2 regions of the Microbispora sp. H10830 genome follow, and region 1 is predicted to be linked to the other one. Evidence: predicted binding sites of a transcription regulator. Region 1 holds the regulator's gene; the other holds the start of a gene.

Region 1 (3,188 bases):
GCCCCCGCCGTGGCCGCCGCCAGTCTCCGGAAAGCACGTCCCGCCCGTACATGCGGGGAACGCTAGCAAATCACGCCAGGCGACGGCGGGCAGCGGAGCGGCGCGCGAGCACGACGATCGTCACGATCAGCGCGGCCAGGAAGCCGACGGTGGGCAGCGCCAGCAGCGCGACGGCGCCGCCCACCAGCATGCCGACCGCGCCGGTGAGCTGCTTGCCGACGCCGAACCGCACCCCGTCGCCCTCGCAGGCGAGCTGGTAGGTGCCCGCCTCGGGGACGCCGGCCTCGAACAGCAGCTCCCAGGTCGTGCCGTTCAGCGTGACGGTCTGCGAGACGGCCGGCCGGGTCAGCCGCACCCGCGGGTCGGCGCCGTCGCCGAGCTGACAGCGGACGTCGGTGGGCTGGTCGACGGCCGCGTAGATCGCCGGCTTGTCCGCGGGATCGAGCGCGACGTTCACCGACTGCCCGCCGGAGAAGATCGTGGCGGGCGCGGCGTCGCCGAGCGTGGAGAACAGGCCGCCGGCGAACCCGCCGACGCCCGCCACCACCAGGACGACGAAGAGCGCCCAGGAAAGGAAGATCCACAGCAGCCGGGGCCGGATCTGCCGGGGGGCGGCGTACGCCGGGGGGAAGGGGTGCGGCATCCGCAAGGTCACGTCGGCCGGTGCCGGGGGCATGGGGCGGGGCACCCGCATGGTCACGTCGGCCGGCGTGGAGTTCTGGTTCTCGTGCATGGGTGAAGAGTCGACCATGCGGCTTGTGGTCGATTTGCAGCTCGCTTGTCCTGGTGCCCTGCGTCGTCCTGGTGCCCTGCGTCGTCTTGGTGCCCCCTGCGTTATCGCACCACGTGGGGTGGTAGCCGTACACTTGGCACTCGGGAACACAGAGTGCCAGAGTCGGTGTTTCCACGCACAGGGAGGTGACGATTGCTCGACGACCGCAAGCTCGCCGTCCTGCGCGCCATCGTCGAGGACTACGTGTCCACCAACGAGCCGGTGGGATCCAAGGCCCTGGTGGACAGGCACAACCTCGGCGTCTCCCCGGCGACGATCCGCAACGACATGGCGGCGCTGGAGGAGCAGGGATACATCACCCAGCCGCACACCAGTGCCGGCAGGGTGCCGACCGACAAGGGATATCGCCTGTTCGTCGATCGGCTGTCGCAGATCAAGCCGCTGTCCGGCGCGGAGCGCAGGGCCATCGAGACCTTTCTCGCCGGGGCCGTGGACCTCGACGAGATCGTCATGCGCACGGTGCGGCTGCTCGCGCAGCTCACCCGGCAGGTCGCGGTGGTCCAGTACCCCTCGCTCACCAGGTCGTCGGTCCGTCACGTGGAGATCGTCCCGCTCGCGGAGCGCCGGGTCATGCTGGTGCTGATCACGAACACCGGACGGGTCGAGCAGCGTGTGGTCGACCTGCCGGAGGCCATCGCCGACGACCGGATCGCGAACCTGCGCGCCGTGCTCAACGCGTGCCTGGACGGCTGCGGCCTGTCCCAGGTGCCGGAGACCGTGGCCGACATTCCCGAACGCCTGCCTCCCGAGGACAGGCCGGTGGCGGCCACGATCCTGTCCGTGCTGCTCGAGACGCTCGTCGAGCGGCACGAGGAGAAGATCGTTTTTGGTGGGACGGCCAACCTCGCCGCCGCCGACCTCAGCATCGGCCTGCGGGACGTGCTGGAGGCGCTGGAGGAGCAGGTCGTCCTCATTCGCCTGCTGGGGGAAACCGGCGGGCTGTCCGAACTGACCGTCCGCATCGGATCCGAGAACCCCTACAGCGGGCTGCGCGGCACATCTATCGTGGCCGCGGGATACGGTTCGGGCGACAGAGAACTGGCCCGGCTCGGAGTGCTGGGCCCGACACGAATGGACTATCCGGTGACGATGGGTGCGGTGCGCGCGGTGGCGCGTTACGTCGGCCAGATCCTGGCGGGGTCATAAGTGTCCAACGACTACTACGCGACCCTTGGCGTACGGCGCGACGCCAGCCAGGAAGAGATCAAGAAGGCATACCGCCGTCTCGCCCGTGAGCTGCACCCGGACGTCAACCCCGATCCGGAGACCCAGGAGCGGTTCAAGGAGATCAACCAGGCGTACGAGGTGCTGTCCGACGCGGGCAAGCGCCGTATGTACGACATGGGCGCCGACCCGTTCGGCGGCGGCGGCGCGGGGCCGGGGGCCGGCGGTTTCGGCGCGGGCTTCCCGTTCAGCGACATCATGGACGCCTTCTTCGGCTCGGCGGGCGCCGCGCGGGGGCCCCGCTCCCGCGCCCGCCGTGGCCGCAACGCCACCATCAGGGTCGAGCTCGACCTGTCGGAGACGGCCTTCGGCACGACCCGCGAGATCGTGGTCGACACGGCCGTGGTCTGCGAGGTCTGCCAGGGCTCCGGGGCGGCGTCCGGCACCCACCCCGACACCTGCGACATGTGCCACGGGCGCGGCGAGGTCTCGCAGGTGACCCGTTCGTTCCTCGGCCAGGTCATGACCTCCCGTCCCTGCCCCCAGTGCGGCGGGTACGGCAGCGTCATCCGGCACCCCTGCATGGAGTGCTCGGGCGAGGGACGGGTCAGGACCCGGCGCACGATCAAGGTCAGGATCCCGGCCGGCGTCGAGGACGGCACGCACATCCAGCTCGCGGGCGAGGGCGAGGTCGGCCCCGGCGGCGGGCCTCCCGGCGATCTGTTCCTGGAGATCGTCGAGCGGCCGCACCAGATCTTCGAGCGACGCGGCGACGACCTGCACTGCACGGTCCACATCCCGATGACCGCCGCCGCGCTCGGCACCTCGATCGCGATCGAGACGCTCGACGGGGCCGAGGACATCGACGTGCGGCCCGGCACCCAGGCCGGCCAGGTCATCCCCCTGTACGGCAAGGGCGTCCAGCGGCTCAACGAGACCGGCAGGGGCGACCTGCTGATCCACGTGAACGTCGAGACGCCGACCAAACTCGACCCGCAGCAGGAGGAACTGCTGCGCGAGCTGTCGAAACTGCGTGGAGAGGAGCGGCCGCCAGGCAAGTTCTCGCCGGGCCAGCAGGGCTTCTTCTCCCGCCTGCGGGACGCCTTCAACGGCCGCTGAGCTGATCGCATGAGTGTTCCCGTGTTCCTGTCGGACGCGGCCGGCCGGGCGGCGGACACGATCGTCCTCGACGGGCCGGAGGGGCGGCACGCCGCCGCCGTACGCCGCCTGC
Region 2 (3,188 bases), on a different contig from region 1:
CGAGACCGGGGCGCCGGGCGCGTACGCCCCGGCGGGCACCGTGTCGGGCGGAAGCCGTACGACCACCACGTCGGAGGCGGCCAGCCGGCCTCCGGCGAGGTCGTGGGCGGCGGCGAGGACCTCCACCCCGTCAGGGGAACGGACGGCAAGCAGCACGCAGGCCACCGCCAGACCGGCGAGGACGGCGGCGATCGGACGGCGACGGCGCGCCGTCAGCCGTCTCAGATCACGCATGACCATCTCGTGTCAGGGGAGCTCGATCGGCAGCTTGATCCCGTCGAGGGCGTTGCCGCAGGGGCAGGAGCGCTCTTCCGGAAGGGCCTCGACGACCTGTGCGACCAAAGTGCGCATCCGCTCCACGTTGGCGGCGAAGAATGCCAGGACCTCTTCGTGGGTGACCCCCTCACCGGCCTCCACGCCGGCGTCGTGGTCGGTCACGAGGGCGAGCGTCGTGTAGCAGAGGGCGAGTTCGCGGGCGAGCACGGCCTCGGGGTGCCCGGTCATGCCGATGATCGACCAGCCCGCGTCCGCGAACCACTTCGACTCGGCCCGGGTGGAGAAGCGGGGCCCTTCGACCACGACCAGAGTGCCGCCGTCGACCGTGTCCCAGCCCGTCTCGCGCGCCGTGGCCACGGAGGCCGCCCGGCCGGAGGGGCAGTAGGGGTCGGAGAACGACACGTGAACAGCCCCGCCCGTGTCGTAGTAGGTCTGCTCGCGGCTCTGTGTGCGGTCCACGAGCTGGTCGGGGATCACGAGGGCGCCAGGCCCGATCTCCGGGCGCAGGGACCCGACCGCACTGGGCGCGAGCACCTGACGGACGCCGAGGGACCGCAGGGCCCACATGTTCGCCCGGTAGGGGATGCGGTGGGGAGGAAAGGTGTGGCCGCGGCCGTGCCGTGGGACGAACGCGACGGTCCGCTCGCCGATGCGGCCCACGGTGATCGAGTCACTCGGCGGGCCGTACGGCGTCGTCACGTCGATCTCTTCGGCGTCCTCCAGCAGCGAGTAGAACCCCGAGCCGCCGATGACCCCGATATCTGCGCGATTGACCATGGGCCGACACTAGCGAACGGCGCCGCACACCCGCCGTGTCCCGTCGGCCCCTGTGGATAACCTCAGGCGGCGGCGGTGGAGCCGGACGACGACGTGCTCGACGACGTGCTCGACGAGGAGGTGCTCGACGAGCTCGTGGAGGTCGCGGGCTCCTTCTTGCCCGAGTCGCCGGACGACTTCGAGGACGACGTCGTCGTGGTGGACGTGGTCGTCGACGAGCTCGACGAACGGCTGTCGGTCCGGTAGAAGCCGGAGCCCTTGAACACGATGCCAACGGCGGAGAAGACCTTGCGCAGCTTGCCCTGGCAGACCGGGCACTCCGTGAGCGGGTCGTCAGAGAACTTCTGGACGGCCTCCAGCTGCTCACCGCAAGCGGTACAGGCGTACTGGTAGGTAGGCACTCGCTCCTCCTGAGACTGGCACTCGACCGGGTCGATTGCTAATGGTAAGCAGTCAACAAGCCCAAACGCCACTCCAGCCCGGTTTATTGCCCCGCGCCGTCCCATTCGCTCACCCCGCGATCCGCCCGCGAACCGCCCGCGATCCGCTCGCGAACCGCCCGTGATCCGCTCGCGAACCGCCCGTGATCCGCTCGCGAACCGCCCGTGATTCGCCCGCGAAGCGCCCGTGATTCCCCGCGAAACCTCCGGACAACCCCGGGCGACGGCGGTCAGCCGCCGCGTTCGCCGTACCAGCCGGCGAGCTTGCCGCGGCGGCTGACGGCGCGCAGGCGGCGTTCGACGGTCTCCCGCTGGGCGGCCGTGGTGACCACGAGAAGCTGGTCGCCCGCCAGCAGCCGGGTCGTCTGCGTGGGGACGAACGACTGCCCCTTCCGCACGACGAGCGTGACCATGGTGTTCGCGGGCAGCCGGAGCTCGAAGATCTCCACGCCGTGCATGAGCGAGCCGGGCGGAATGCGGACCTGCAGCAGGTCGGCGTTCAACTCCCCCAGCGGCGCGGCCTCCACGTCGAGGTCGCGGGCCTCGCCCTCGGCGGCCAGGCCGAGCAGCCGGGCGAGGTACGGCAAAGTGGGCCCCTGCACGACCGTGAACACGATGACGATGATGAAGACGTCGTTGAACAGGCCCTTCGCCCCCGGCAGGCCGGCGGCCCAGGGGATCGCCGCCAGCACGATGGGCACCGCGCCGCGCAGCCCGGCCCACGACAGGAACACCTGCTCGCGCCACGACAGCGAGCCGAGCCGCAGGAGCCGCACCACCGCGCCGGACACCAGGACCGACGCCGGGCGGGCGAGCAGGACGAGCAGCAGGCCCGACACCAGGGCCGGGACGATCACGCCGGGCAGTTCGCGCGGATCGGCCAGCATGCCGAGCATGACGAACAGCCCGATCTGGGCGAGCCAGGCGGCGCCCTCCGCGAAGCCGCGCGTGGCGGCGCGGTGGGGGAGCCGGGCGTTGCCCAGGATCAGCGTCGTCAGGTACACCGCGAGGAACCCGCTGCCGTGCAGCAGCGTCGCCCCGCTGTAGGTCACGAACGCCAGCGCCAGCACCGCGATCGGGTAGAGGCCGGAGGCGGGAAGCGCGACCCGGCGCAGCGCGTACACCCCCGCCGGGCCCACGGCGAGGCCGACGGCCGCGCCGATGACCAGTTCGACGGCGGTGTCCAGCAGGACGTGCGGCAGCGAGAGGGTCAGTGACGAGCCCGCGCTCAGCATTATCACGAGGATGACGGTCGGGGCGTCGTTGAAGCCCGACTCCGCCTCCAGGATCCCGGCGAGCCGGGGCGGCAGCGGCAGCCGTCTCAGCACGGAGAACACGGCCGCCGCGTCGGTCGACGCCAGGAACGCGCCGAGCAGCAGCGCCATCCGCCACTCCATGCCGAGCAGGGCGGCGACGGTCACCGCGAGCACGACGACGCTGACCGCGATCCCGACCGTGGCGAGCACGAGCGCGGTCGGCACGGCGTCGCGTACGTGGTTCCAGTTGGTGGTGAGACCGCCCTCGGCGAGGATCACGGCGAGGGCGATCATGCCGAGCTGCTGGGCCGTCTGGGCGTTGTCGAAGTTGATGCCGACGATGCCGCCCTCACCGAGCAGCAGGCCGATGCCGAGGAAGATGAGCAGCGTGGGAAGGCCGGTGCGGTGCGCGATCCGTACGGACGCGATGGCCGCGATG

What was found. Region 1 encodes HrcA, which represses chaperone genes, less so after heat shock. Its sites were predicted from a motif close to TTGGCACTCTCNNNNNGAGAGTGCCAA; they were not measured.
Region 2: HHX35_RS17060 (FmdB family zinc ribbon protein) is a predicted target of HrcA. The motif match lies at 1,470-1,496, and genes of this name have one in related genera.

The regions. Positions count from the first base shown of each region.
Region 1 covers NZ_JABBWX010000001.1:734,943-738,130, reverse strand. The annotation lists gene HHX35_RS03505 (DUF3097 domain-containing protein) at 1-52, opposite strand, end outside; gene HHX35_RS03500 (hypothetical protein) at 71-733, opposite strand; gene hrcA (heat-inducible transcriptional repressor HrcA) at 926-1,939, shown strand; gene dnaJ (molecular chaperone DnaJ) at 1,940-3,076, shown strand; gene HHX35_RS03485 (16S rRNA (uracil(1498)-N(3))-methyltransferase) at 3,086-3,188, shown strand, end outside.
Region 2 covers NZ_JABBWX010000006.1:54,097-57,284, forward strand. The annotation lists gene HHX35_RS17050 (SAF domain-containing protein) at 1-234, opposite strand, end outside; gene HHX35_RS17055 (S-methyl-5'-thioadenosine phosphorylase) at 247-1,053, opposite strand; gene HHX35_RS17060 (FmdB family zinc ribbon protein) at 1,116-1,454, opposite strand; gene HHX35_RS17065 (potassium/proton antiporter) at 1,724-3,188, opposite strand, start outside.